DNA from 3 places in the Promicromonospora noduliphila genome. Region 3 is predicted to be linked to each of the others. Evidence: riboswitches for the same ligand, from Rfam matches in the RefSeq annotation. Region 3 holds a riboswitch; each other region holds the start of a gene.

Region 1 (9,868 bases), 680 kb from region 3:
CGCGGCCGTCAGCGTCTTCTCGGTCGTGGGCCTGGTCAAGCGCCTGGCCGTGGGCTCGGTCGTGTCCATGAAGTGCTCACCTCCGGGTCGTCGCGAACGTGGTCGAGACTGCGTCGAGGCCCTGTGGTCCGGTCGTCGCGTGGATGACCGCGAGCGCTACCTCGCAGGTGGCGGCGATCAGGTCGCTCGCCCCCCACGCATCCGCGAGGCGGTAGAGGTTGACGGCGTCTCCCTCCGCGTACGCGCGCAAGTACTGGGCGCCCAGACGAACAAGTTCGGGGTGCTCGGTGTGTTCCATGCAGCCCAGACGCACGAGTCACCCGGATGTCACAGCACTTCTGGAAGTTTCTTCGAATTCTCCCGGGACGTCCGGTTCGCGCCCCAAGGTGCGCCAGGCAGATGCCCGGGGCACCGTTCGGCGCGCGCCGGACGGCGTCGTCCGGTAGGCCTGTGACGTAGGCCACATGCAGTTGCATCGAGAGTGCTGTGACTTCCGGGACGCATCCGCGTCAAAGGTGCGACGCGGACGAAGTTCGGACCACGCTGGGGGCGGGCCGAGCTCCGGTGCGTCGGACGGGAGCCGTGGTTCGGCGTGCGCTGGTCGCGCCGGGCCACGCGCTCCCGCCCTTGGCACGAACGCCGGCTCGGGCCTCGCTGGCGGCGGACCGAGCCGGCGCTCGTGCCTCAGAACGCTCGGGACGACGCACGCTCAGGACGACGCACGCTCAGGACGACAGGCGTCCCGCCTAACTTCCTTTACCCCGCTCGGCCGGTAGCCGTACCGTTGAGGCATGCGCAGAACACGCTCGCTGCTTAGCTAGCCGCACCGGACCAGCCCTCGATCGGGCACACCCGGTGCGGCCGCCCCTCCGTGCGAGGGGCTTTTTTGTGCCCGGACCCGATCGACGTACCGGAGAGCGAGAGCCATGAGCGAGCAGCGCACCACCCCACAGCCCGGCGGCGACCCCGCCGCGGACCGCCTGTTCGAGGCGGCCGACGACGGCGCCCGTCCCCGGCGCTACCTGCTGACGATGTTCCCGTACCCCTCGGGCGACCTGCACATGGGCCACGCCGAGGTGTTCGCCATCACCGATGTCCTGGCGCGGTTCTGGCGCGCCAAGGGCTTCGACGTGCTCAACCCGGTCGGCTGGGACTCGTTCGGCCTGCCGGCGGAGAACGCGGCGATCCGCCGTGGCGAGCATCCCGCCGTCTTCACGGAGGCGAACATCGCGACCCAGGCCGCATCGATCCGGCGCTACGGCGTCTCGTTCGACTGGTCGCGGCGCCTGCACACCCACGAGCCCGAGTACTACCGCTGGACCCAGTGGCTGTTCGCCCGCCTACACGAGCGCGGCCTGGCCTACCGGGCGGCGGCCGAGGTGAACTGGTGCCCGAAGGACCGCACGGTCCTGGCCAACGAGCAGGTGGTGGACGGCGCGTGCGAGCGCTGCGGCACCGCCGTCGTCACCCGCAGCCTGACGCAGTGGTTCTTCCGGATCACCGCCTACGCGGACCGCCTGCTGGACGACATGACGCTGCTGGAGCCGGGCTGGCCCGCGCACGTGCTGACGATGCAGCGGAACTGGATCGGGCGGTCCGGCCCGCAGGACGGCGTCCCGTCCGACGGCCCGCGGGACGGCGTCCCGGCCGGCGGCCGGCAGGGCGCAGGGAGCACCTACCGCCTGCACGACTGGCTGATCTCCCGGCAGCGCTACTGGGGCGCGCCGATCCCCGTGGTGCACTGCCCGCAGTGCGGCGAGGTGGTGGTGCCGGACGACGAGCTGCCGGTCGAGCTGCCGCACCTGGCGGGCGACGAGCTACTGCCGCGGTCCGCGACGTCGTCGGACGCCGAGGCCGTTTCCCCGCTGGCGGGCGCCCGCGACTGGGTGGTGACCACCTGCCCGCGGTGCGGCGGTCCGGCCGAGCGCGACACGGACACGATGGACACGTTCGTCGACTCGTCCTGGTACTTCCTGCGCTACCTGTCGCCCGGGTACGACGGCGGCCCGTTCCGTCCGGAGGACGCCGCCCGCTGGATGCCCGCCGCGCTCTACGTCGGCGGGGTCGAGCACGCGACGATGCACCTGCTGTACGCGCGGTTCATCACCAAGGTGCTGTACGACATGGGCCTGGTGCCCTCGCCCGAGCCGTACGCCCGCCTGCTGAACCAGGGCCAGGTGGTCAACCACGGCAGGGCGATGAGCAAGTCGCTGGGCAACGGCGTGGACCTGGCGGCCGAGCTGGACCGGCACGGGGTCGACGCCGTCCGGCTGGCGATGCTGTTCGCGGGGCCGCCGGAGGACGACGTCGACTGGGCGGACGTCTCGCCCGAGGCGATGCGGAAGTTCCTGGTCCGGGTGCTGCGGCTGGTCCTGGCCGGCGGGCCGCCCCCGGCGGCAGGCGACGACGGACCGGACGCCCTGCGCCGCACGGTCCACCGCACCGTGCACGACGTCGACGGGCTGGTCGAGGCCGGGCGGTTCAACGTCGCCGTCGCGCGGCTGATGGAGCTGGTGGGCGAGGTGCGGCGGGCGTCGTCGGGCGGCCGAGCCGGAGGCGACGAGACCTGGCGCGAGGCCGTCGAGGCCGTCGCCGTGCTGCTGAGCCTGTTCGCCCCGCACACCGCGCAGGAGCTGTGGGAGCGGCTGGGCCGGACGACGCCGGTCGCGGCGCAGCCGTGGCCCGCCGTCGACCCGGCGCTGCTGGTGACCACGGAGGTCGAGGCGGTGGTCCAGGTGGACGGCAAGGTCCGGGACCGGCTGCCGGTGCCCCCCGATGTGGCGCCGGCGGAGCTGGAACGGCTGGCGCTGGCCCGGCCGGCCGTCGCGCGTACCGTGGGTGACCGGACGGTGCGGCGGGTCGTCGTGCGCCCGCCGCACCTGGTCGCCGTCGTGCTCGGTTAGCGGTCAGACGGGGGCGCTGTCGTCCGCGTCGAGCTTCGCGCGCAGGGCGCGGAGCTCGACGAGGATCTCGCGGTTCTGCGCGGCCAGGTCGTCGAGGCGCTGGTCCTTCTGCGCGTCGTCCTTGCGCTCCTCCTCGGAGATCTCCTCCATGCCGTTCACGATGACGGCGATGAACAGGTTCAGCACCGCGAAGGAGACCACCAGGATGTAGAGCACGAAGAAGATCCACGCCGAGGGGTGGGTCTCCATCACCGCGCGGGCGATGTCGGGCCACGCCTCGCCGGTCATGGCCTGGAACAGCGTGAACAGCGACGTCCCGAGGTGGCCGAAGTACTCGGGCGCCGCCTCGCCGAACAGCCCGGTGGCGATGACCGCTGCCACGTACATGACCAGGACCAGCAGGGCACCCACGGCGCCCATGCCCGGCACCGCCCGCAGCAGGCCGTCCACGACGCGGCGCAGCGACGGCACCACGGTGATCACGCGCAGCACGCGGAGCACCCGCAGGGCGCGCAGGGCGGACAGCGACTCGCTCGCCGGGAGGAACGCGACGCTCACGACGAGGAGGTCGAACACCGCCCACGGGTCGGTGAAGAACCGCCAGCCGTAGGCGTACAACCGCAGGAGCAGCTCGAGCACGAAGAAGCCGAGCATGATGTGGTCCAGCGTCTCCAGGACTTCCAGAGCGCGGCCGTCCACCATGGTCTCCGCGCCCAGGACCAGGGCGTTCGCCAGGATCACGGTGAGCACGACGTTGGTGAACCACTTGCGGCCGAGGAGATCGCCGACGCGCTCCCGTGCGGTCCGTGGCTCGGCCCGGGTGCCGGTGGCCTGGTTCATCGTGTCTCCTTCACTCTTTCGTGCCCGGGGCCCTCGCCCCGGTCCTGCGTCGGGCCCCTCGCCCCGGCGAACTGTAGCGCGGCGGTGTTAGGCCGGTTCGCTGGGCGCAATGTCCCGATATGGGGCTGATCGGCGGGTCCGGTGGCAAGTCGGATAAAACAGTGCTGAGGTAGAGGCAAGCAAGCCATACCACTCTGGAGGAAAAACCATGGGCTTCTGGGCCTTTCTCATCCTCGGACTGATCGCCGGCGTGATCGCACGCATCGTCATCCCGGGCAAGCAGCCGGGTGGTTTCTGGGTCACCCTGCTCCTCGGCGTGCTCGGCGCCATGCTCGGCGGCTGGCTGGGTGGACTCATCTTCAACATCAGCTTCAGCGAGTTCTGGTCCTGGTCGACCTGGCTCTTCGCGGTGATCGGCGCGATCATCGTGATCCTCATCGCGCAGGCCATCTTCGGTCGCAGGAACGCTTGATCGCAGCAGCCCGCGGCCGCGCCCTCACCGCCGTCGTCCTGACGTCGGTGATCGGCGCGGCCGCGGTCGCCTGCACGGGCGGCGCCGCGGCGCCGTCGTCCACCCTGGGTCCCGTGCCGGACGGCGTGGCCGCCCGCCTCAGCGTCGAGGTGGGGCAGGGGCGCACGCAGTACGCCGACCGGGAGATCCTGCTCTCGGTCACCAACGACTCCGACGAGACGATGACGCTCCTGGCCGGGGCCCTGCACGCCGACGGCTTCGGGCCGTCGCACCCTACGAGGGAGGGGCGCACCATCGCCCTGCGCCCCGGCACGACGCGTGACGTCTACGTCGGGCTGGGCGAGGCGGAGTGCGCGGGCTACCGGGCGGGACCGGGCGAGCCCGTGCCGGACCCCGCGCCGTCGGCCACGATCACGCTGGCGCTCGGCGAGTACGAGGACCTGGGCCCGGCCACCGACGTCGTGGTCGACGACGTCGGCGATCCCGCCGGACACCTCGCCCGCAACCATGCGGTGGACTGCGCCCAGGCCGCCGTGGCGGCGGGTGCGGACCTCGCCGTCGACGCGGACGTGCCCGTCGAGCGGCGCGACGGCGAGTGGGCCGCCCTGGTCACGATGCGGATCGAGCCGGTGGCGGGCGGTCCGGAGGTCACCGTCGACCGCATCGGCGGGACCACGCTCCTGAGCAACCCGGGCGGCGGCTCCGGATGGACCGGCCGGGAGCTGTCCGGGCAGGGTTCCGGCCGGCTGGTGCTCCCGGTGGTGCCGGCCCGCTGCGACGCCCATGCCGTGGGCGAGGACAAGCGGGGCACGTTCCTGCCCGTGTACGCGAGCGTCGACGGGGAGCCGCAGCACGTCGTCTACGTGCCGATGCCTGACGCCGCCCGCGCCGACCTGTTCGCCTTCATCGCGGACTACTGCGCCTGGCCGGAGTGACGGCGCACCTCCGGCTCAGGCTCTGCTGGTTGTCGGCTGAGCCTGCGGTTCCGCTCGGGGCGGGTGCCGGCCCCCACCCTTCGCCGCACCTCCGGCTCAGCCGATGATCGGCGCGCTCTCCGGGAGCCGGTACAGGCGCCGTCGCGCGCGGAGGGCCAGCGCGGTGCCGAGGGTGATCGGGCCGAGCCGCCCGATGAACATCAGCACCACGAGCACGAGCTGGTGGTACCAGGCCAGGGACGCCGTGATCCCGGTGGACAGGCCGGTGGTGCTGAACGCTGAGGTCACCTCGAAGAGGATCTGGTCCACCGTGAACGGCGAGAGCGCCGTCATCCACAGGGTGGGGAGCACCACGATCGCCACGGCCAGCAGGGCGAGGGTGAGCGCCTGGCGCTGCGTGGCGGGCGAGATGCGCCGGTCGAAGACGGTGGCGTCCGGGTCGCCCCGCAGTTCCGACCAGATCACCACGGCGAGCACGGCGAACGTGGTGACCTTGATGCCGCCGGCGGTGCCCGCCGACCCGCCGCCGATGAACATCAGGATGACCGTGCCGAGCCAGGTCTCGGTGTGCATGTCGCCCGTGCTCACGGAGTTGAACCCCGCCGTGCGCGCCTGGACGGACTGCGTGAACGACGCCAGGACCCGGCCGCCCGTGTCGAGCGTGCCCATGGTGGCCGCGTTGTCCCACTCCGTCAGCAGGAAGAAGCCGGTACCGCCCACCAGCAGCAGGGCCGTCATGAGCAGCGTGATCTTGGTGTGGACGCTCCAGCGCCCCGGACGGCGCCGCTCGCGCAGCACCTCCAGGACGACGGGCAGGCCCAGTCCGCCCAGGATCGTGGCGACGCAGATCGGCACGCAGATCCACGGGTCGGCCACGAAGTCGATCAGCGACAGCGAGAACAGGGCGAAGCCCGCGTTGTTGTAGCCGGAGACCGAGTGGAACACGCCGTGCCAGAGCGCCTGGCCGAGAGGCTGGTCGTAGGCGACGGCGAAGCGCGCCGCGAGCACGAGGGCCACGACCGCCTCGACGACCAGCGCGAGGATGACCACCCGGACCAGCATCCGGCGCACGTCGCCGAGGCCCACGGTGCGGGTCGACGCCGCGGCGACCAGCCGGGTGCTCAGGTCCAGGCGCCGGCTGACCAGCACCCCCAGCAGCGACGCGACCGTCATCACGCCGAGGCCGCCGAGCTGAATGAGCACCAGGATCACGGCCTCGCCGAACCCCGACCAGAAGACCGGCGTGTCGGTGACGATCAGCCCCGTCACGCAGACGGCCGACGTCGCGGTGAACAGGGCCTCCATGAACGTGGCCGGCTCGCCGGACGCCGCGACGGGCAGCAGCAGGAGCACGGTTCCCACGGCTATCGCGCCGAGGAAGCCCACGATCACGAGCTGACCCGGCCGCCTTCCCAGGGCCGCGCCGCGGCCCTGCTCCCGGCCCACGGGGCTGCTGAACCGCATCTGGTAGTCCTTCGTTCATCCGGCGCCGAACTGCCTCGCGCTGCCTCGCGGACGCCGTCCGGACGTCCGACGGTCACCGTAGCCCGTCGGCGGGTGCGGGCACGCGAGAGGCGCCGCTTCCGGCGTCGGGCGGGACCCGATGCGGAGGCGGCGCCTCTCGATGCTCTGCTGGCGCAGAGCGCGGCCTTGCTTGCGGCGAGCGCGACGTGCGGTAGGTGCGTCAGGCGACGCGGATGAACGTCGGGCTGCTCTGCCACATCTCGGTGTAGCGCACCGGCATGCCGGCGGCCCACGCCTCGATGATCATGCCGTCGCCCGCGTAGAGGGCCACGTGGCCCGGCGTCCAGACGATGTCTCCGGGCTCGGGGTAGGTGACCTGGTAGCCGGAGCCGAGCAGCGCGCCCGACTGGTGCGGCAGCGAGTAGCCGAGCTGTGCGTACACGTACGAGATGAGGCCGGAGCAGTCGAAGCCGGTGGCCGGCGAGGCGCCGCCCAGCACGTACGTGATGCCGAGGTAGTTGAAGGCGATGTTGACGGCCTGCTGGCCGAGCGGGACGGGGTCCGGCGCGTCGACCGAGACGACGGCGGCGGTCGCCTCGCCCTTCTCGCCGTCGGCACCGGAGCCCGACGAGGCGCCGAGGGCTTCCATCTCGATCGGCATCTTCGCGTCGGCCGGGACGGTCACGGTGGGGGCTGCGGCCACGGCCTGCTTGGCCACCGCGGTGAGGGAGCTGAGGTCGGCCGAGTTGAGCTTCGCGGTCTTGACGTCGGTCTTGAGGTCCATCGCAGGGGCTGCGTGCGCCGTCGTGGCGATGGTCGAGATCAGGACGCCACCCGCTGCTGCGGCGATCGCTCCTCGGCGAGCGACGGTGCCGGCGTTCTCGGTGGCGGTACGGGCAAGGATGGTCAGCGGTGTCATGGCCGGCCGGCTGTCGCGGTGCCGGCCACGGATGGAGTTCGTCACCTAATGTCTCCTGTACCGCCTGCGAGGTCAGCTGTCGGGTTCGGGTAGGAGTACAACCCGGCCGCACGGCTACTGGGGGGTTCCGTCCGGCTTCACCCCGAGGACGACGATCCTGCTGTCGCCCGGAAGTGGGTCCCCCGCTCCTGTCTTGAGCGTCTGGTCATGAACCGGTGACAGGACTCGGCGCCCGGCTCACGACTCCACCGATGCGGTGGAGCAGAAGTCAAAGTACACACCTTCACGGAAAAAGTCACGATCGGGTTACGCATTACGGTCTGACCCAACGAAGATGCAGATTTGCACCGTTCCGGGCGTCAGGGGTTATGACCGACATCACATATCCGCTACCTTCGGCGGCATGGACGACAAGGAGTACCGCGTCTCTGCCTGGTGGGTCGTCCCCATCAGCGCGATCGTCTGGTGGGTCTGCGGGTTCCTGCCCTGGCTGCTGCAGGTGTTGTACCAGGTCACAGGCCTCGCCGAGGCTTCGCCCGCCGCGGCGGGCGGTTTCCTCCCGCTCCCCTTCACGGCCGACGGCGACGTGGTCGGCCTGGTCGTCATGGCCCTGCTCGGCGGCCTCCTGGCGGGCGGCACCGCCCGCATCCCGGCGTCGGCCGGCGCGGGAGCGGGCGCCGCGATCGCCGGAACCCTGCTCGGCATGGCGGCGACGGGCGGCACCTCCTGGTGGCTCGCGGTCCGCGAGACCGGCGACGACGTCGTGCCGCTCGGGATGCTCGTCCTCACCGGTGCCGTGGGGCTCGTCGGGCTCGGTGCCGGGCTCCTGGCGAGCCTCGGTCCGGCGGCGCTGCGCGGCCTCGCGCTCGCCCTGCCCGTCGTCCTCCTCGACGGGTGGTTCTGGGGCCTCGTGCCGGGGAACTCCGTGTCCCCCGCCGGCACCTGGTGGATCTTCGCGGTGGCGCTCGGCATCGCGTTCGGCCTCGCCGTGGACAGCCGGCCGATGGAGCTGCTGGGCTGGCTGCCCACCGCCGGCGTCGTCTGGGCGCTGCAGGCGACCGGGCCGGCGCTGCTCGCCGTGCAGGACGACCTCGGATCGGGGTCGGTGCTCGCCGAGAACCTGTCCTCGGTGGGGCGCATCGTCTGGGACGAGATCTCCGCTGCGGCGATCGTGACGGAGGGGCACCAGCTCGGCGCCTGGGTGGTCGCCCTGCTGCTCGGCGCGGCGATCGCGGCGCTCCGGCTCTCGCGTGAGGCGGCGGACGAGGAGGGCGAGCTCTTCGAGGCGCTGGCCTGATCTCGGGCCTGGCCAGGTCGGTCAGGCCGGGCCACTACTGATTGCGATTGTGTAAATTTCACCCACAACCGCGCATCTACCCTGTTCTACACATGTCCGGTCCCCCTACGTTTAGGTCAGTTCGGGGGCAATCAGCCTCTGTGCGAGCAATGGGGGCATATATGAAGAGAAGGTCACTCGTCGGCGCCGCCACCTCCGCGGCGCTCGCCGTGGCGGTGCTCGTCGCCATGGCACCGGGTGCACAGGCCGCGACCAGCGATCCCCTCCGGGGCAAGCAGTGGGGCCTGGACCAGATCAACGCCGAGGCTGCCTGGTCGGTCAGCACCGGCGAGGGCGCGGTGGTGGCAGTGGTCGACACGGGTGTCGACTTCGACCAGCCCGACCTGGCAGGGCAGCTCCTGCCGGGCGCCACCTTCACCGGCTGCGCGAACGTCCGTCCGTGCGGCAAGGGGGACTTCAGGGGCCCCGACGGCAAGAACAACGGCGACGAGCACGGCACGCACGTGGCGGGCATCGTGGCCGCTGCGGCGAACAACGGCATCGGTGTGGCGGGTGTGGCACCGGACGCCAAGATCCTCCCGGTCAAGGTGCTCGAGGCCGGGTCGGGTTCGTCGCAGGACATCGCGGACGGCATCCGCTGGGCTGCCGACCACGGCGCCGACGTCATCAACCTCTCCCTGGGCTCCGGCCCCGGGGCGCAGTTGCTGACGATCCTCGGCGTCGACTCCCTGATGCGTGACGCCATCGCGTACGCCCGTACCCAGGGCGTGCTCACGGTGGCGGCGGCCGGCAACTCCTCGACCCCGCTCTGCAGCGACCCGGCGTTCACGAGCGTCGCGATCTGCGTGGGGGCCACGGACTCGGCCGGTATCCACTCCTACTACTCGGAGCTGCCGATCAAGCTCGACCTGAAGAGCGTCTCGGCGCCCGGCGGTTCGGGCGGCCTGACCGGCTGCGACGGCGACGTCTGGTCCACGGTTCCCGTGGGTACCGGGTCGGACATCTGCAGCGGGGGCAGCTACGACTCGTACGCGGGCA
Region 2 (9,868 bases), 1.6 Mb from region 3:
CCCACTGCCGGGCTCGGTCATCGCGGCCGGCACGTGCGACCTGCCCTCGGACGACGCCCTGCGCACGGCCCTCGACATCGACGACCTGGTGAGCCCGCAGCGCGAGTTCGCCGAGTGGGACTGCAACTGGGACGGCGACGAGGGCCGCTACCTGCGGATCCTGTTCCAGCGGGACGAGGGGTACGCGCCGGGGGAGAGCACGGAGCTCTCGCTGTCCGGGTACCCGGCCTACGAGCGCGGCGACGCCTGGGGAGACGGGTGCCTGGTCGACGTCGTCGCCCGGGAGGGGGCCAGCCCCGAGGGCGACGGGCCCGTGAGCGAGCTGCTGCGGGTGCACCTCACGGGGGAGAGCGACCAGGACACGCTGTGCGAGGCGGCGGTGACGGTGGCGCGGTCGGCTGCGGCGGCGTTGTAGACCGGGTGCCGTGGACCGCGCTGTTGTCGGGCGTGGTGTTGTCGAGCGTGCTGTTGTCGGGCGTGCTCAGGACCAACGTCCCCGGCGCCCGTACCCGGTCGGTTCCTCGAAGTCCGCTTCCAGCACGCGATTGGGCCTGTTTCTCGCGCGTTCTCCAGGCCTCATCGCGTGGTGGAAGCGGACTAATACGTTCCGACGAACGTCAGCCGTTGCCTAGGATCGTCGGATGTCGAACCACGTCCCCGCACCGACCCATCCCGCCGTCGAGAAGGTCACCGCCGCACTCGCCGAGGCCGGCGTCGCCGCCCAGGTCCGCTGGCTGGACGACGCCGCGACGACGGCCGCGCTGGCCGCCGAGCATCTCGGCATCGCCGTGGGCCAGATCGCGAACTCGCTCGTCTTCCTGTTCGACGGCGAGCCCACGCTCGTCCTGACCTCCGGTGCCCACCGCGTGGACACCGCCTGGCTGGGGGAGCGGGTGGGAGCGTCCATCACCCGGGCGTCGAAGGAGCAGGTCAAGGAGGCGACGGGCCAGGTCATCGGGGGCGTCGCGCCCGTAGGACACCCGGCGCCGGTGCCCACCTACGTCGATACGGCGCTCGCCGCGCACGCCGAGGTCTGGGCTGCAGCAGGCCACGCCAAGACCGTGTTCCCGACCACGTTCGACGAGCTGGTCCGGATCACGGGCGGGACGCCGACGGCGGTGGCGCCGGAGGGCTGAGCTGTTCTCGGTGGGTCGGCCGCCGAGCGCCGGTGGGTCAGCCGCCGAGCGCGACGGCTCCCAGCGCGAACACCGGCGCCACCAGGACGCCGCACCAGAAGCTCGGCGCCACGTCCCATCGGCCCCAGCTCCTAGCGGAGTCCGGTCGCGCTGAGCCGGATCGAGAGCAGCAGGTTCGTGGCCGTGACGAACAGGGTGTTCCGCTTCGGCCCGCCGAACGTCAGGTTCGAGCACACCTCGGGCAGCAGGAGCTTGCCGAGCAGCGTCCCGTCGGGGTCCAGGCAGTGCAGGCCGTCGTGGGCGGCGGCCCAGAGGCGGCCGGCGTCGTCGACCCGCACGCCGTCGAAGGCGCCGGCGTCGCAGGTGGCGAGCACCTCGCCGCCGGTGAGGGTCGCGTCCGGGCCGACGTCGAAGCGGCGGAGGTGGCCGCGCTCGCTGTCGGTGATGTAGAGCGTGCGCTCGTCGGCGGAGAAGGCCAGGCCGTTGGGGGCGGCGAAGTCGTCGGCGACGCGGGTGACCGAACCGTCGGGGTCCCAGCGGTAGACGTGGCAGCCGTCGGTCTCGGGGACGGCGTGGTAGCCCTCGTAGTCGCTCTGGATGCCGTAGCTCGGGTCGGTGAACCACACGCTGCCGTCGCTGCGCTCGACCAGGTCGTTGGGGCTGTTGAAGCGTCTGCCCTGCCAGCGGTCGGCGAGCACGGTGACGGTGCCGTCCGGCTCCGTGCGGGTCACTGACCGCGTGCCGTGCTCGCACTGGAGCATGCGGCCGGCGCGGTCGACGGTGCGGCCGTTGGCGTGGCCGCCGGGGCTGCGCCAGACGCCGACGCCGCCGGTCGCCTCGTCCCAGGCGAGGACCCGGTCGTTCGGGATGTCGCTGAACAACAGGGTGCGCCAGGCCGGCGAGTAGGCGGGTCCTTCGAGCCAGCTCCCCTCGTCGAAGAGCACCTCGGCGAAGGTGTCCCCGCGCACCGGGGCGAACCGCTCGTCGTGGTGCTCCCAGCGCGCGCGGATCCTGGTCACTGTCACGTCTGGCTCCTTCGGTCTGGTTGGCCGGTGGCGGGTCGGTTGTCCGTCGGCTGGGCGAGGACATCATCGCGCGTCTTGGCCCGTGCGGGTGCGCGGCCGGACCAGGGCGGCTGCGGGGGCGACGGAACCGCAACTTCCGTCCTCGTCCACGGGCTTTCCGGATGCCTAGGCTCCAGGGGTACTCGTAGAGCACGGGTCGTACCAGGGAGGAGCAACCATGCCGATGTCGCGCGTGTGGGTCGTGACGGGTGCCAGCTCGGGGTTCGGCGAGGCGATCGCCCGCGCCGCCCTCGACGGCGGTGACACCGTGGTCGGCACGTCGCGGTCGGCCGACCGGCTGCGCGCGCTCGCCGACGCCTACGGGGACCGCTTCGTCCCGCTCACCCTCGACGTGTCGCGGTCGGCGTCCTTCGACGCGGCCGACGCGCTGGTGCGGGACGTGGTCGCCGCCAACGGGCGGATCGACGTGCTCGTGAACAACGCCGGCCGGACGCAGGTCGGCGCCCTGGAGGAGACCACGGAGGACGAGCTGCGGCAGCTCTTCGAGCTCCACTTCTTCGGCCCGGCCGCGCTGACCCGCGCCGTCCTGCCGTACTTCCGCCGCCAGGGTGGTGGCACGGTGGTGCAGATGTCGTCGGTGGGCGGCCAGGTGACGATGCCGGGGTTCGGGGTCTACTGCGCGACCAAGTTCGCGCTGGAGGGCCTCACCGAGACGCTGGTCGACGAGGTGCCCGGCGTGCGCTTCGTCGTGGTGGAGCCGGGCGCGTTCCGGACCGGACTCTTCGACCGGTCGGCGGCGCTCGTGTCCGCCGAGCTGCCGGAGTACGCCGAGACGGTGGGCCCCACCAGGCAGTATGTCGCCACCGGTGGTGGCACCCAGCCGGGCGACCCGGTGAAGGCGGCAGCGGCGATCCACGCCGTCGTCACCGGCGACGCGGCGCCGACGCGGCTGGTGCTCGGTGCCGACGCGCACGACGGGATCGCGGCGCGGCTGGAGCGGCTGGGCGCCGAGCTCGCGGAGTGGGCAGAGGTCTCGCGGTCGACGGACCTGGACCCGGTTGCGCGGCCGTGACCGGGCAAGCGCGGGTCCGGACGGCGGAGCACCCCGCCGGGCGGCTCGTGCACGCCGTCCTGCCCGCGCACGAGGCGGATGGATTTACCAGCGCGAGCGCCCCGTTCGCCGTCGGCGTCACGTTCACCGGGCATGCCGACGCCGTGGTGCGGCACGGCGACGAGCCGGCCCGGCTGCTGGACCTGCGGCCCGGGACGGTCGGCGTCAACGGCGCCCGGCCGCTGGCCTGGCTCCGTACCCGCGAGCCGACCGAGAGCGTGGAGATCGTCCCGAGCGCCGCCGCGCTCGCGAGTGCGGCGGCCGAGCACGAGATCTCGTGGGAGGCCCACGAGTCCTACCGCACCGTGGGGCACGACCCGGTCGTGTGGGCCGCGTCCGCGAGGGTGCGCCGGTCGCTGCTGACCGACGGCGTGACGGCCGAGGCCGCCGAGGAGCTGGTGAGCCTGGTGCTGGCGCACCTCGCGACGTCGGCCCACGGCGCCGGGCGCCGCGAGGTGCCCGGCGTGCTGGAGCGCGCCCGGGTGCTCGCGGTGACGGACCGGGTGCACGGCGCGCCCTTCGACCCGCACCCGCTCGCTGAGCTGGCGGCCCTCGTGCACCTCAGTCCGTACCACTTTCTGCGGGCCTTCGCGCGTGCCGTCGGCGTGACCCCGCACCAGTACGTGACGGCGGTCCGGGCCGAGCGGGTGCGCCGCCTGCTCGCGCACGACGGCGCGACCGTCGCGTCCGTGGCGGAGCAGGCGGGCGTCGACCCGCGGCAGCTCCGCCGGCTCCACCGGCACGCGCTGGGCGTCAGCCCTCGGGGCTGATGTTCCCTGGGCTGGTCTCCTCCGAGTCGAGGGGTGCTGGCGGGGCGAGGAGGTCGTCCACGGTCGTCACCTCGATCAGCGGCGCGTAGAGCCGCATGATCTCCAGGGCGCGCTCGTGGTTCTCGGCGGTCGAGCCCGCGCAGGCGTCGGCGACCACCAGCACCCGGCGGCCTGCGTCGGCCGCGGCGAGCGCCGTCGAGATCACGCAGCAGTCGGTGGCCACGCCCGCGAGCACCAGCTCGCCGGCCTCGCGCGTCGCGGCCTCCAGCTCCGGACCCCACTTGCCGAACGTCGTGCGCGTCACCACGGGCGCCCCGGCCTGCGCGACGTCGGCCAGGCCGGCGAGCTCGTACAGCGGGTCGTCCTGCGCCACGAGCGCGAACGGCCACTGGTCGAAGTAGGCGCGCCAGGCGCCGTCGGGCACGGTGGGGGCGATGTAGCGGGTGAGCACGGTGCGGCCGGCAAAAGCGGGGAGCAGGCGCCGGGTCCCGGCGAGCGCGGCCGGGTAGTCGGGCGACGCCCACGGGCTGGGCGGATGCGCGAAGACGTTCTGCATGTCGATCACCACCAGGGCGGCGTCCGGCCCCGGCGGCACGACGGCGGTCTCCGCTCCGTCGCTGGTCTTCGCCGCGTCGCCGGTCTCCGCTCCGTCGCTGGTCTCCGCCGCGTCGCCGGTCTCCGCTCCGTCGCTGGTCTCCGCCGAGCCGCCGGCCTCCGCTCGGCCGCTGGTCTCCGCCGCCTGGCCCGTCCCTGCTCCGCCGCCGGTCATCGCGCCTCCTGGCGGCGTACGGCGCCGGCGCTCAGCAGGAGCGTGCCGGCGAACCCGATGACCAGGGAGACGAGCACGCCGAGGTTGGCGCCCGCCCAGTCGCCGTCGGCTCCGCCGAGCGGGCCAAGGAGGTAGCCCTGCCACTGCAGCCACGGCGCGTAGGTGTTGGTCACCAGCCCCCAGCCGACGGCGGTGCCGGCCAGGACCAGCAGCACGGCGCTCCAGCTCACGGACCCGTACCGGCCGGAGGCGGAGTACAGGTCGGCGTCGGTGTAGTCGCGGCGGCGCAGCAGGATGTCGGCCAGCAGGACGCCGCACCACGCGGCGACCGGCACGCCCAGCGTGATGAGGAAGCCCTGGAAGGGGCCGATGAACGAGTCGGCGACGAACACCACGTAGACCGCGCCGAGGATCATGAGCGCGCCGTCGATGGCGGCGGCGAGCCAGCGCGGCGCGGGCAGCCCGAGGGACAGCAGGGCGAGCCCCGAGGAGTAGATGTCGAGGGCGGCGCCGCCGATCAGCCCCGCCAGGGCCACCACCACGAACGGGATGAGGAACCAGGTGGGCAGGATGGTGGACAGGGCGCCGATCGGGTCGGCGCCGATCGCCTCGTTCAGCACGGGATCGGAGCCAGCGAGCAGCAGACCGAACACGAGCAGGACCACGGGGGCCAGCGAGGCGCCGAAGGTGGTCCAGCCGACGATCCGCGGGCCCGAGGCGGTCCGGGGGAGGTAGCGCGAGTAGTCGGCGGCCATGTTGACCCAGCCCAGGCCGAACCCGGTCATCATGAACACGAGCCCGCCGATCACCTGCGGCCCGCCGCCCGCAGGGATCGCGGCGACCGTCCCCCAGTCGACGTGGTCGGCCACCAGGACGATGTAGACGAGGGTGAGCACCGCCGTCAGCACCGTTATCACCACCTGCAGCCGCATCACCAGGCCGAACCCGAAGACGCCCGCCGCCACGACGATGCCCGCCACGACCACGAGGGCGACGACCTTGGTCGCCGTGCCGCCGCCCCAGCCGAGGGCGCCGAGCACCGTGGAGGTCGCGAGCGTGGCCAGCGCCACGAGCACCGTCTCCCAGCCCACGGTGAGGACCCACGACAGCAGCGACGGCAGCCGGTTGCCCTGGACGCCGAAGGCGGCCCTGGACAGCACCATGGTGGGCGCCGAGCCGCGCCTGCCCGCCAGCGAGATGAACCCGCAGAACAGGAACGACACCACGATGCCGACGATCCCGACCACCACGGCCTGCCAGAACGACACCCCGAACCCGAGCAGGTAGGAGCCGTAGCCCAGCCCGAGCACCGAGACGTTGGCCGCGAACCACGGCCAGAACAGCTCGCGCGGCGACCCGCGGCGCTCGCTCTCGTCGATGGTGTTCAGGGCATTGGTCTCGATGCTCGTGGCTGAGCTCATACGGGTGATCCTGCCACTCGCCACTGACACGGGGATGAGAGGTGCGCCACGTTCGTCCCTGACCACAGTCAGGTCCGGGGGGACGGCAAAGGGCCCGCACCGGATGGTGCGGGCCCTTCGGTCTCAGCGGGGCCGGCGGACTCAGCCGACGCGGATGAACGTCGGGCTGGACTGCCAGATCGAGGTGTAGCGGACGGTCTCGCCGGGGACCGGGGCCTCGACCTGCATGCCGTCGCCCGCGTAGATGGCGACGTGGCCGGGCGTCCAGATGAGGTCGCCGGGCTGTGCCTCGGCCGCGGAGACGACGGTGCCCGCGTAGCGCTGCTCCGCGGAGCTGTGCGGCAGGCTGATGCCGACCTGGGCGTACACGTACGAGGTGAACCCGGAGCAGTCGAACCCGGCGGGGGTCGAGCCGGCCCAGAGGTACGGCACGCCGAGGTACTGCATGGCGATGTCGACGATCGCCGAGCCGGAGGTAGCCGCAGGGGCGGCCTCCTCCACCGCGGGCTCCTCGGCGACGGCGGTGGCCGTGACCTCCTCCTCGGCGGGCTCGACGACCTCCTCGACGACCGGCTCGGGCTCGGGCTCCGGCTCGGGTGCCGGCGTCACCTTGATCGTCCCGGTCTCCAGGGTGAACTTGCTCTTGGCGGTGACCTTCACGGCCGGCGCCGTGTCCGCCTTCGCCGTGGTCAGCTTCGCGGTGGTCACCTCCCGTGCGGCGTCCTTCACCGCGTCGAGCGTCACGGCGTCGAGCTCCGCCGTCGTGGTGTCCGGCTCGGTCGCCGGGGCCGCGGCCGCCGGAGCGGCGCTGGCGGGCCCCGCGAGCAGGGAGACGATCAGTCCCGAGCCGGCCGCGACGACCGCGCTCCGGCGGGCCGTCGTGGAGATGCCGCGCGCGGCGGCGCGGGTGAACGGGGTCAGGGGCGTGATGGGTCTACGGGCAGCACGATGGCGCCCGGGCGTGCGAGTAGTCACGTTCGGCTTTCTCCCGACGCCTACGAGGTGAGCTGTCGGATTCGGATCGGAGAATGACCCGGCCGCGGTCCTAACCTGTGCGGCTTCACCCCAAGGACACCGATGGTGCCCACTTACCTGGTTCCCCCGTCCCTGCCATCTGGTCAGTGCAGATCTCGGGCGGTGGCAGGGCTCGGCGTCCGCCTCGAGTACCCACGGACTTTCCCGCGAGCGGGACCGACCGTAACCCGGAAGGGCCAGAAAGTCACAATCCCGTTACGGAGCGTGCTGTGGAGGGGCGCGGCTATTGACCGAATTATCCGGTCTGATATAAGGGCCCGCCGCAGCGTCGCGGTCGCCGAACCGCAACGACACGCCGGCCGGCTCGTCGTGTGCCGGCATGTCGTTGCGGTTCGGCGACCGGGAGCACGCGCAACCTGCGGTTCGGCGCCCGGCTCGGGCCCGCCCAGGCGCCCGGCTCGGGCCCGCCCAGGGCGCACCGGACCGGGTCTAGGCGGGCCGGACGTTGTGGTTGAGGCGGAACAGGTTGTCCGGGTCGTACTGCCGCTTGACCGCGGCCAGCCGCTCGTACGTCGGGGACGGATAGACGGCGGCGACGTCCTCCTCGGTGGCGGATGCGAGGAAGTTCGCGTAGGCGCCGTCGACGTGCGGGGCGAGCTTCGCCCAGATCGCTGCCAGCCGGGGGCGGGCGGCCTCGACGACGGGCTTCGGCCCGCCGGTGACGGTCGCGACCATCAGCTCCGCCGCGCGGTGCGCGTAGGCGGTGGCGTCGCCGGCCACCCGGGACACCGCCCCGCCGACGGCGCGGACGGAGATCAGCGGCGACCCCTGCGCCGTCCCGACCTCGGCGAGGGTCTTCAGCGCCTCCGGCACCGACTCGCGGCGCACGAAGCCGCTGTGGGCGAGCAGCTCGATGCCGGGCGGCGGGGCGGCGCCCTCGACGAGGACGTCCGCGTAGGGTTTCAGCGCGACGTCGTCGGCGACGACGGTGCCGAGCCGGCGGATCGGGTCGATCGCCCGCGCCGCGAGGCCGGCGTCGTCGCCGTCGAACGCGACGTGGATCTCCACGGGCGCGTCCGGGCCGCCCGCGAGCGGGTTGGCCAGGGTGGCGACCGAGGTGAGCTCCTCCGGGGCGGTGCGGAGGTGGTCGGCCCAGCCCTGGAGGACGGTCACCGCCTCCGACGCCGGGAAGGTCACCTTGCCGAAGAAGACCTCCGTCGTGGGGTGCGCGACGAACTCGAAGGCTGTCACGACGCCCAGGTTGCCGCCGCCACCGCGGACCGCCCAGAACAGCTCCGGGTGCTCGTCCGCGCTCGCGGTGACCACCCCGCCGTCGGCGGTGACGACCTCCGCCGCGACCAGGCTGTCCAGGGCCAGGCCGTACTTGCGCACCTTCCAGCCGATGCCGCCGCTCAGCGTCAGCCCGCCGACGCCGACGCTCTTCGTGTCACCGGAGGAGATCGCCAGGCCGTGCGGGGCCAGCGCGTTCGCCACCTTGCCCCAGGTGGCGCCGCCGCCGATCCGGACGAGGTGGCGGTCGCCGTCGACCACCTCGACGTCGGCGAGCTTGCTCAGGTCGATCACGACGCCGCCGTCGTTGGTGCCGAAGCCCGGGAAGCTGTGGCCGCCGCCGCGTACGGACAGCGCGAGCCCGGAGGCGGCGGCGAAGCTGACGGCGGCGCGCACGTCGCCGACGGTCGTGGGGCGCAGGACGTAGGCCGGGCTGCCCGCGACCAGGAGCGAGCGGCCGGCCGACTCGTACTCGGCCCCGCCCGGTTCGATGATGTCGCCGCCGAAGTCGCGGCGCAGGGTGTCGACTGCTGAGGTCATGACGTTCCTTCCACAGGGGGAGTGGCGCTCCACAGGGGGAGTGGCGCTGCGTGCCGCAGCGGACGAAGGCATGACTCCTCAGCCGCCGCCGATGTGACAGGGCAGTGTGTGATCCAGGCCACACCCTGGCCGTGGCGGATCAGCGCCGGCCGGCGGCGCCGACGGTTCGCGTGGTCAGGCGGGCTCGACCTTGTCCGCGTCCCTGGAATCGGCGCCCGCGTCCGAGGAGTCGGCCGTGGCCTGCCCGCCCTCGTCCGCGGGCCCGGCCTTCGCCTTCCCGCCGTTGTCCGCGCCGTCGCCCTTGTCCTCGTCCTGGAAGACGTCGGTCATACCGCCGACCGTCACCAGGAGCGTCGTGAACAGCGTCACCGCGGCGGCGACGATCCACAGCAGCCACTGCAGGAAGGGCAGCGCCTGAGCCAGCGCCCCGAGCTGGAACAGGCCCCCGGCCACGCCGCCACCGACCAGGACCACGAAGATGACCCCGATCAGCTTTCCCGCGTCCAGCTTGCGGCGCGCCCGCCGCCGCTTGCCGCCGGGCGGGACGGCCCGGCGCGCGGCATCGACGGCCAGGCGGTTCATCGCGTCCTCGAGGGCCGCCCTGCCCTCGCCGTCCGGCATGTCCTTGTGGATGGCCACCAGGCGCTGCAGCCGGCGCTCGCCGCCGGGCAGCACGCCCACGAACGAGGCGATCGCGGACAGGACGGCGCCCATCGTCGGGAGCGCCACGGACACGATCGACACGATCTCCGACGTCGTCACGGGCAGGAGCCTAGCGATCCTCCGCGGTTGACCATGCGCCTGCTGCGAGATGCGGCCCGCGTTCCCGCA
Region 3 (9,868 bases):
TCTTCGCCGAGCTCCTCGACGTGCCCGTGGAACAGCTCCTCGCGGGCGGCAACGCGTCGCTGACCGTCATGCACGACATCGTCACGTTCGCCGAGCTGTTCGGCTTCCCCGACTCCCCGAAGCCGTGGGCGCGCGAAGAAACCGTGCGCTGGATCTGCCCGGTCCCCGGCTACGACCGCCACTTCACGATCTGCGAGGCCATGGGCATCGAGATGGTCCCGGTCCCGATGACGCCGGACGGTCCGGACGCCGAGGCCGTTGCCGCCCTCGTCGCCGAGGACCCCACGATCAAGGGCATGTGGGTGGTCCCCACCTACTCCAACCCGGACGGCGCGGTCATCACGGAGGACGTCGCCCGCGCGCTGGTCTCGATGCCCACGGCCGCGCCGGACTTACGCATCCTGTGGGACAACGCGTACGCGGTGCACCACCTGACCGATGACGAGGTGACCAGCCCGAACGCCATCGCGCTGGCGGCGGAGGCCGGCCACCCGGACCGCGTGCTCCTGTTCGCCTCGACGTCGAAGATCACGTTCGCGGGATCGGGCGTCGCGTTCCTCGGGAGCTCGCCGGCCAACATCGCCTGGTACAAGAAGCACCTGTCGGCCGCGTCCATCGGCCCGGACAAGATCAACCACCTGCGGCACGCGATGTTCTTCGGCTCGGCCGACGGCGTACGCGAGCACATGCGCAAGCACCGCGAGATCCTGGCGCCCAAGTTCCAGGCCGTCGTCGACATCCTGGCGCAGCGCCTCGGCGGGTACGGCATCGCCTCGTGGACCGAGCCGAAGGGCGGCTACTTCGTGTCGCTCGACGTCGCGCCGGGCACGGCGTCGCGCGTGGTGGAGCTGGCCAAGGGGGCGGGCATCGCCCTCACGCCCGCCGGTGCCACGCACCCGTACGGCAAGGACCCGGAGAACAAGAACGTGCGCCTCGCGCCGTCGATGCCCCCGCTGGACGAGGTCCGCACGGCGATGGACGGCGTGGCGACCTGCGTGCTCCTGGCGGCGGCCGAGGCCGCGGCGGCGCGCGACTGACCTGCCCTGCCAGAACCCAGGCCCTCAGGTCACCGGAGTGACCTGAGGGCCTGACACGTTGTGGACGGCGCCCCTCAGTCCGCGCAGTGCTTGTTGACCACGAGCACCGGGCACGCCGAGTGGTGCAGCACGGCCTGGCTCGTGGAGCCGAGCAGCAGCCCGCGGAACCCGCCGCGGCCGCGCGAGCCCACCACCACGAGGTCCGACGCCGTGGAGAACTCCGTGAGCAGCTCGGCGCCCGTGCCGTCGAGCACGATCCGCCGGATCCGCAGGCCGGGGTTCTCGGCCTCGTAGCGGTCGATCAGCACGTCCATGCCGGCCCCGATGTCCGCCAGCACCTGCTCGCGGTCGATCGACGACGGTAGCCACGCCAGCATCCCGGCATTGCCGACGGGCACCCCGGTGACGGCGGTCAGCTCCGCACCCCACGCGTTGGCCTGCTCTATCGCGTGCTGCAGCGCCCGCTCGGCCTGCGGAGACCCGTCCACGCCGACGACGATGCGGCGCACGTCCCGGATCTCGCCCGGGCCGGCCGCCACGGCGGCCTCCGTCGCGGCCTCGCCCGACTCGGCCGGCTCGGCGTCCGGCGCCTTCCACTGGACGCCGCGGTTGGTCTCGGCGCGCAGCGGCACCACGACCACCGGGCACCGCGCGTGGGCGGGCAGCGCGGACGACACCGTGCCCAGCAGGCGTTCCGTGAACCCGCCCTTGCCGCGCGTGCCCACGACGGCGAGCCCGTAGTCGCCGGACAGCTCCACGAGCACACCCGCTGCATCACCCGTCGCCACCTCGGTGGTGGCGCGCACCCCGGCGTCGGCCACGCGGGCCTCGGCCTCCGCGAGGACCGACTTGGCGCCCTCCTGGATGGTCGTGTCGTCGAGGGCGGCATAGCCACCGTCGAGTGACGCGGCCGTAAAGGACGGCAATGAATAGCTGCACACGATGTGCAGCGCCCACCCCACGCGATGTGCGTACGCGGTGGCCCAGTCCAGCGCGTGCAGGCTCGCGGCCGATCCGTCCACACCGACCAGTACGACCTCGGATCGTGTCATCGCCAGCCCTTTCCCTTGGCAGTGCACCTTTGCACTCCAACGCTACCGGCGGGGCACAGGTTGTGGGTATCCGGTAGCAAAAAGAATGCCGAAGGATGGCAAAGCAGAGCGCCCGCCAGTGTCCACCCGGTCATCGGGCGGGGCACTGACAGGCGCTCTGCTCGGGTCCTGCGCGGCTGGGCTCAGCCCATGCGGACGAACGTGGGGTTCGACTGCCAGATGGGGCGGAAGTCGACGACGGTGCCGGGCTTGGACGCGTCGATCATCGTGTTGCCACCGGCGTAGATCGAGACGTGGCCGGGCGTCCACATCAGGTCGCCGGGCTGGGCCTCCGAGGCCGGCACGATGGTGCCGTAACCGGGCTGCGCGGACGACGAGTGCGGCAGCGCGATCCCGAGCTGACCGTAGACGTACGCAGTAAAGCCCGAGCAGTCGAAACCACTCGGGCTGGAACCACCGGAGACGTACGGGACGCCGACGTAGCGGCTGGCGATCGAGATCACGGAGTTGCCGATCGCCGAGTCGGGGATGTCGACCGAGGTGGCGACCATGCTGGCGGCCTCGGCAGCCTCCTCGGCGGCGGCCTCGGCAGCCTCTGCCGCTTCCTCGGCGGCGAGCTCGGCCTGGTACTCCTCGTTCTCGGCGGCGGAGACCACGGACACCGCGGCCTTCTCGACGTTGAGCTCGGCGTCGGGGGCGACGGTCACCACGGGAGCGTTGGACAGCGACTCCCGCGCCTGCGCCGTCAGCGCGTTGAGGTCGACCGAGTTCATCTTGGCGGCCGGGCCGGTCTCCATCGGAGCGGCCTGCGCGGCCACCGCGCCACCGAAGGTCGAGACGAGGAGCGCGCCACCCGCGGCGGCGACCGCGGTGCGGCGACCGACGGCGGCGTTCTGGGCGAACTCGGTGAGCGGAGTCACGGGTCGTCGCGCAGCACGGTGGCGTGCGCGTGTGGTACGTGCAGTCACGTAGAACCTCTCCTTGTACGCCTTCGAGGTCAGCTGTCGGGTTCGGGTGGGAGAAATCACCCGGCCGTGCACTCCCGAAGGACTGCCCGGCTTCACCCCGAGGACGCACCCTGGCGCCCGATGGTGGGTCCCCCGCCTCTGTCATGCGGTCGTCTTGGGGCCTCGGGCCGGTGACAGAGTTCGGCGTCCGTCCGAGGACTACCCCGGATAACTCCGGGGGAGCGGTCCGAACTTAGCGGACCTCACCCGCGATGTCACGTTCCGGCAACGAATAACGGAACGTGTCGGACGCGTGGTGACTGGTTTCGGACAAACCGCCCGCCGAAAGGGCCGGTTCTCGCCCACCGAACGGCCGGTTCGAACCCGCTCAGGACGTCGCGACGAAGAGGTGACGCGCCAGGTCCTCGCCCAGCTCAAGGGCGGTGCCGGCGCCGTCGACCGTCACCGTGTACGTCCCGTCGTCGAGCTCAGCGGTGACCCGCGCGCCGGGCACGAGGCCGGCGTCGGACAGGCGGGCCAGCAGCTCGACGTCCGTCTGCAGCGGCTCCGCGATGCGGGTGAGCGACGCCGCGAGCGGCTCGCCCTTCACGCCCTTCTTGGCCGCGGCCTCGAACGCGGAGGGCAGCGAGATGACGCCGGTGAGGAACGGCACGTCCGTGTAGTCCTCGCCGAGCTCCGACAGGCCGGGGATCGGGTTGCCGTACGGGTCGTGGTGCGGGTGGTCCAGCAGGCCCACGAGCCGCTTCTCCACCAGGTCGCTCATCACGTGCTCCCACCGGCAGGCCTCGACGTGCACGTGCTCCCAGTCGAGCTTGATCACGTCGGTCAGCAGGCGCTCCGCGAGGCGGTGCTTGCGCATGACGCGCGTCGCCTTGTCGTGGCCCAGCTCGGTGAGCTCCAGGTGCCGGTCGCCGGTCACGATCACGAGCCCGTCGCGCTCCATGCGCGCGACCGTCTGCGACACCGTGGGGCCGGAGTGCCCCAGGCGCTCCGCGATGCGCGCGCGCAGGGGGGTGATGCCCTCCTCGTCGAGCTCGTAGATCGTCTTGAGGTACATCTCGGTGGTGTCGATCAGATCCGTCACGTCAGCTCCCGTCATGCGCGCAGCCGTCCAGTCGCCCTGGGCTCGGCGCCCCGGGCGTCGGCCCAGGTTCTAGTCTAGTTCTGTGCCACTGACAATCCCGCCACACCTCCTGCCCGCCGACGGCCGGTTCGGCTCCGGTCCCTCCAAGGTGCGCAAGGGGCAGGTCGATCATCTCGTGGCGAACGCCCACGTGCTCGGCACGTCCCACCGCAAGGCGCCCGTGAAGGGCCTGGTGCACCGCATCCGGGAGGGTGTGGCGGAGCTGCTCGGCGCGCCCGACGGCTACGAGGTGGCCCTCGGCAACGGCGGCTCCACCGCGTTCTGGGACGTCGCGACGCTGTGCCTCGTGGAGCGCAGGGCCCAGCACGCGGCGTTCGGCGAGTTCGGCGGCAAGTTCGCGACGGCGACGTCGCGCGCCCCGTTCCTCGAGCCCTCCCAGGTGATCTCGGCCGAGCCGGGCACGGTGGCCTACCTCGCGCCCGCCGACGACGTCGACACCTACGCCACGCCGCACAACGAGACCTCGACCGGCGCCATGGCCCCGGTGCTGCGCCCGGCCGGGCCCGACGGCGCCGTCGTGCTCACCGACGCGACCTCCGGTGCCGGCGCGCTGCCCGTGGACCTGAGCCAGACCGACGCCTACTACTTCGCCCCGCAGAAGGCCTTCGCGGCCGACGGCGGCCTGTGGCTCGCCGTCCTCTCCCCCGCCGCCGTCGAGCGCGCGGCGCGGATCGAGGCCTCAGGACGCTGGGTGCCGGAGTTCCTGTCGCTCACGACGGCGGTCGAGAACTCGCGCCAGGACCAGACCCTCAACACGCCGGCGGTCGCGACGCTGCTGCTCCTCGCCGACCAGGTCGAGTGGCTGATCGCCCAGGGCGGGCTCGAGTGGTCGGCGAAGCGCTGCGCGACGTCGGCCGAGATCCTCTACTCCTGGGCCGAGGCGCGGGACTGGGCCACGCCGTTCGTGGAGCGCCCGGAGGAGCGGTCGACGGTGGTCGGCACCATCGACCTGGCCCCGGAGGTCGACGCCGGACGGCTGCTGGACGAGCTGCGCGCCAACGGCATTCAGGACGTGTTCGCCTATCGGAAGCTCGGGCGCAACCAGCTCCGGGTAGGTATGTTTCCCGCGGTCGAACCCGACGACGTCGCGGCGCTCACCGCCTCCATCGACTACCTCGTCGCAGGCCTCTGACCAGCCTGATCACGTCCGCAATATCCCTTCGACGGGGAGTTCTGCCTATTGTCCCTGGTACAGGGGCTTCTGTAACGTTTCCGCAACAGAGGGAACCATTCTGAGGGGCTGTTCAACACCATGCCAGTGATCGACCACTTCACATTCGGGATCGTGACGCCCCTGCTGGCGTACGCGATCTCGTGCACCGGCGCAGCGACGGGCCTTGCGTGCACGTCTCGAGCCCGAGCAGCCTCGGGCGGCGCGCGCGCGGCGTGGCTCGTGTTCGGCGCCATCGCACTCGGCGGTACCGGGATCTGGGTGATGCACTTCGTCGCCATGCTCGGCTTCTCGGCTTCAGGCGTGACCATCAGATACAACATTCCCGAAACCCTCCTGAGCGCGGCGATCGCCATCGTCGTGGTGGGTGCCGGCCTGTTCATCACGGAGCTGGGCAAGCGAAAGCTGCCCGCGATGATCGTGGGCGGTGCGCTCGCAGGCGCCGGCGTCGCGGCCATGCACTACATGGGCATGGAAGCGATGGAGATGTCGGCGCAGGTCGTCTACAACCCGACCTACGTGATCGCGTCGGTGGTCGTCGCGGTCGTCGCGGCGACGGCGGCGCTCTGGTGCACCGTCCACATCCGCGGCACGCTCGCCACCATCGTGGCCACGCTGATCATGGGTCTGGCGGTGACCGGCATGCACTACACCGGCATGGCGGGTGTCTCGGTGATCAACCCGGTCGACAGCGTCCCGGCCGGCGCGTCCACCATGCAGCTGCTCGTCCCGCTCGTGATGGCGGTGAGCGTCGTGACGTTCCTGCTCATCCTCGGCATCGGCCTCTGGCCCACCGAGGAGGAGCTGCGCACGCAGGCCGAGTTCGAGAACCGGCTCAAGGCGCACACGGAGCAGAGCCAGCGGTTCGAGACCATCCAGCAGGAGCTGCAGCCGGGGCCCGCCCAGTTCGCGCAGACCCATCGCGTGCGCTGACCCTCGGCGACAGTTACTTCGGAGCGCCCGTCCCCCTCGGGGGGCGGGCGCTTCGTCGTTGGGGCGGGGCTTCGTCGTCGGGCGGGCGCTTCGTCGTCGGGGCGGGCGCTTCGTCGTCGGGGCGGGCGCTTCGTCGTCGGGGCGGGGCTTCGTCGTCGGGGCGGGGCTTCGTCGTCGGGGCGGGCGGCTTCGTCGTCCGCCCGACGGCGTGCCTGCCGCCGCGAATGGTGTGACCAGACCCACGTACCGTTAGCAAGGCTAATGATCTAAACTAGTGCGGGTGTCGTCGAGCTCCCGCAGACCGAGCCGAAGCCCGGCCACGGTCGGGGGCGACCTGCGCGTCGCCCTCACCCGCATCTCCCGTCGTCTGCGTGCCGAGCGCGGCGAGGCCGACCTCCCCGAGGGGCAGTTCGGGATCCTGACAGTGCTGCACAAGCACGGCGAGATGTCCCCAGGTTCCCTCGCCGAGCACGAGCGAGTGCGCCCGCCGTCGATGACCCGCGCCGTGAACACCCTGGCGGAGCTCGGCCTCGTCGAGAAGGTGGAGCACGAGACGGACAAGCGCCAGGTCGTCGTCCGCCTCACCGCCGCGGGCGAGCGCGAGGTCGCCGAGACCCGGCGTCGGCGTGACGCCTGGCTCACCAAACAGCTGTCCACCCTGACCGTAGAGGAGAGAGAGATCCTTGCGGGAGCCAGCGAGCTCCTGATCCGGATCGCCGCTCGATGAGCGCCACCTTCGCCAGCCTGAAATACCGCAACTATCGTCTCTGGTTCGCCAGCGCTCTCGTCGCCAACATCGGCACCTGGATGCAGCGCGTGGCGCAGGACTGGGTAGTCCTGACCGTCCTCACCAACAACTCCGGCGTCGCCGTGGGTGTTGTCACCGCGCTGCAGTTCCTGCCCCACATCTTCCTGTCCGCGTGGGCCGGCCTGCTCGCCGACCGCGTCGACCGCCGCAAGCTCCTGATGCTCACGCAGGGCGGCATGGGCGTGCTGGGCCTCGGGCTCGGTGCGCTGGTGCTGTCCGGCGCGGCAGAGCTGTGGCACGTGTACGTGTTCGCGACGCTGCTGGGCGTGGTGAGCGCCGTCGACGGCCCCGTGCGCCAGACCTTCGTCGCCCAGCTCGTGCCGACGACGCGGCTCGCGAACGCCGTCGGCCTCAACTCGTCGAACTTCAACGCCGCTCGGCTCATCGGGCCCGGCGTGGCGGGTCTGCTCATCGCCGCCGTCGGCAGCGGATGGGTGTTCATCATCAACGGCATAGCGTTCGGCGCCGTGATCCTCTCGCTCACCCGGATGCGGGACCTGCGGGTGCTGCCGGTGGCGCCGCGGGCGAAGGGGCAGATCCGCGAGGGCCTCGCCTACATCCGTGGGCGCAGCGACATCGTCGTGATCATGGTCGTGATGGGCGTCGTCTCCACGTTCGGCCTGAACTTCCAGCTCACGTCGGCCATGATGGCGCGCGTCGAGTTCGGCCGGGGCGCCGGCGAGTACGGCATCCTCGGGTCGGTCCTGGCGATCGGCTCGCTCGCCGGGGCGCTCCTGGCGGCCCGGCGGGATCGGCCGCGCGTGCGGCTCGTGCTCGGCGCCGCGTTCGCCTTCGCGATCGCCATGGGCATCCAGGCGGTCATGCCGACCTACCTCGGCTACCTCCTGATGTCGATCCCGGTCGGCTTCGCATCGCTGACCATGCTGACCTCGGCGAACGCGGCGATCCAGCTCTCGGTGGCGCCTGAGGTGCGCGGTCGGGTCATGTCGATCTACATGATGGTGCTGCTCGGCACCACGCCCCTGGGCTCCCCCGTGGTCGGCTGGATCGGCGAGACGTTCGGGCCCCGGTACGCCGTGCTCATCGGCGCGGTGGCCACGCTGCTCGTGGCCGTGCTCGCGACGGTCTGGGCCTACCGGACGTGGCACGTGCGCGTGCGCGCCCGCCTCTCCCGCACCCACCGCATCCCGCGCCCGTACCTCCAGGTGACCTACCCGGACGCCACCCCGGACCCGGAGAAGCAGGCCCTGGCAGCGTGACCTTGGCTGGGCCGATCACCGAGAGTGCGCTTCTACCCAGTCATTGGGCCCGGAAACGACCCGTGTTCTGGGCCAGATCGCTGGGTAGAAGCGCACTCTCCGTGACAGCCCGATGGGGCGCGAGTGCGACCACAGGGGGCGTTCTCGGGCGGTTGTGCACAGGGGGGCGCTTCGTGGTCGGCGCGGCGGGCCCGGCACTGATGAAGTGGGTCCATGCCGAAGACCTTCGCGATCCCGAGAGCGGCGGAACCGCTGCTGCGACGACAAGCGGGCCTGCTCTCCACGCTCCAGTGCGAGGAGCTCGGCATCGGCCGGGAGGTTCGACGACGTCTGGTCCGGCAGCTCCGCTGGACCAGCCCCGCACGCGGCGTGTACGACACCGACCCCGTACCGCTCAACAGCAGGATCAAGGACGACTGGTTCGACTATGCCGCAAGGTGGCGGACCTGGTTCGCGCTGCTCGTGCACGGCCCTGACGCCATCGCCACCGGCTGCTGTGCGCTCGTGCTGCACGGCGTCGCCGGGCTCCCCCGCGATTTCCCGCTGGAGGTCGCCCGCGAGGACCGGTCGCCCCGACGGACGCGCCACGACGTCGCCATGGTGGACTACCCGGCGTTCCCGACCGAGTCGGTCAGCGATCGTACGGTCGCGCGGATCGACCATGCCGCCGCACAGGCACTCCCCAAGCTCCCCCGGCAGAACGCTCTCGCCGTGCTCGACGACCTCGCACGCCGGCACGGGTTCAGCCCGACCCGACTCGTCGCGTTGCACAACCTGGCACGACGGCGGCACGGAGCTGCCCAGCTCCATGAGCTGTTCGCCCTGGTCGACCCGCGCTCGGAGTCACCGGCTGAGTCGTTCGCCCGGTTGTCGTGCCACGACAACGGGGTTCCGCCGGACGACGCCCAGGTGCGGATCGTGCTGGACGGCAGGGTCGTCGCACGTGTCGACTTCATCTGGCGACTCCCCGACGGGCGCTGGCTGGTCGTCGAGATCGACGGTGTCGGCCCGCACACCACCGCACAGGCGCTGGTCCGGGACGCCCCACGCCAGAACCAGATCCTGGCGTCCGGGCAGGTGATCATGCTCCGCTTCCGGCCGTCGGACAACGACCGGCCTGGCGGCATCGGTGCGCAGATCGCGAGGGTACTCGCCCGACATCGATGGACGCCGGGCCGGTACAAAGCCGTGGGCCACCCGCTGGAACTCAACACCCGAGCCATGTCCCGCTCGGGCAGGTGAGAGTGCGCTTCTACCCAGTCATTGGGCCCGGAAAAACCCCATGTTCTGGGCCTAATGACTGGGTAGAAGCGCACCGTCACGCGCCCGGCCCGTTAGATGCCTACCGCCGTGCGGATCGGGCCCAGCAAGAAGTAGACGACGAACAGCGCAGCCGCCACCCACAGGAGCGGGTGGACCCTGCCCGCCTTGCCGACGGCGATCTTGAGCAGCACGAACGAGATCACGCCAGCCCCGATGCCGACCGTGATCGAGTACGCGAACGGCATGAGCACCATCGTGAGGAACGCGGGGAT

The links. Region 3 has a riboswitch for cyclic di-AMP ahead of AC0QU1_RS23790 (C40 family peptidase). Riboswitches for the same ligand answer to the same signal wherever they lie in the genome.
Region 1: it holds a riboswitch for cyclic di-AMP, as region 3 does, so the genes downstream of both, AC0QU1_RS00445 (C40 family peptidase) here and AC0QU1_RS23790 (C40 family peptidase) in region 3, are expected to answer to the same signal.
Region 2: it holds a riboswitch for cyclic di-AMP, as region 3 does, so the genes downstream of both, AC0QU1_RS17170 (C40 family peptidase) here and AC0QU1_RS23790 (C40 family peptidase) in region 3, are expected to answer to the same signal.

What each region holds. Positions count from the first base shown of each region.
Region 1 is NZ_CM167806.1:98,168-108,035, forward strand. It holds gene AC0QU1_RS00410 (zf-HC2 domain-containing protein) at 1-69, opposite strand, end outside; gene AC0QU1_RS00415 (hypothetical protein) at 77-298, opposite strand; gene AC0QU1_RS00420 (class I tRNA ligase family protein) at 927-2,903, shown strand; gene AC0QU1_RS00425 (ion transporter) at 2,907-3,743, opposite strand; gene AC0QU1_RS00430 (GlsB/YeaQ/YmgE family stress response membrane protein) at 3,952-4,215, shown strand; gene AC0QU1_RS00435 (hypothetical protein) at 4,212-5,150, shown strand; gene AC0QU1_RS00440 (TrkH family potassium uptake protein) at 5,247-6,614, opposite strand; gene AC0QU1_RS00445 (C40 family peptidase) at 6,835-7,578, opposite strand; cyclic di-AMP (ydaO/yuaA leader) riboswitch at 7,580-7,743, opposite strand; gene AC0QU1_RS00450 (hypothetical protein) at 7,937-8,830, shown strand; gene AC0QU1_RS00455 (S8 family serine peptidase) at 8,992-9,868, shown strand, end outside.
Region 2 is NZ_CM167806.1:3,900,679-3,910,546, reverse strand. It holds gene AC0QU1_RS17205 (serine/threonine-protein kinase) at 1-415, shown strand, start outside; gene AC0QU1_RS17200 (YbaK/EbsC family protein) at 642-1,136, shown strand; gene AC0QU1_RS17195 (SMP-30/gluconolactonase/LRE family protein) at 1,268-2,161, opposite strand; gene AC0QU1_RS17190 (SDR family NAD(P)-dependent oxidoreductase) at 2,379-3,233, shown strand; gene AC0QU1_RS17185 (helix-turn-helix transcriptional regulator) at 3,230-4,042, shown strand; gene AC0QU1_RS17180 (cysteine hydrolase family protein) at 4,026-4,811, opposite strand; gene AC0QU1_RS17175 (purine-cytosine permease family protein) at 4,808-6,232, opposite strand; gene AC0QU1_RS17170 (C40 family peptidase) at 6,374-7,207, opposite strand; cyclic di-AMP (ydaO/yuaA leader) riboswitch at 7,209-7,379, opposite strand; gene AC0QU1_RS17165 (FAD-binding oxidoreductase) at 7,697-9,037, opposite strand; gene AC0QU1_RS17160 (hypothetical protein) at 9,212-9,799, opposite strand.
Region 3 is NZ_CM167806.1:5,460,349-5,470,216, forward strand. It holds gene AC0QU1_RS23780 (aspartate aminotransferase type Ic) at 1-1,037, shown strand, start outside; gene AC0QU1_RS23785 (universal stress protein) at 1,112-2,089, opposite strand; gene AC0QU1_RS23790 (C40 family peptidase) at 2,272-3,009, opposite strand; cyclic di-AMP (ydaO/yuaA leader) riboswitch at 3,060-3,222, opposite strand; gene AC0QU1_RS23795 (iron-dependent transcriptional repressor DtxR) at 3,425-4,141, opposite strand; gene serC (phosphoserine transaminase) at 4,224-5,333, shown strand; gene AC0QU1_RS23805 (MHYT domain-containing protein) at 5,487-6,305, shown strand; gene AC0QU1_RS23810 (MarR family winged helix-turn-helix transcriptional regulator) at 6,586-7,032, shown strand; gene AC0QU1_RS23815 (MFS transporter) at 7,029-8,333, shown strand; gene AC0QU1_RS23820 (hypothetical protein) at 8,547-9,575, shown strand; gene AC0QU1_RS23825 (NCS2 family permease) at 9,668-9,868, opposite strand, start outside.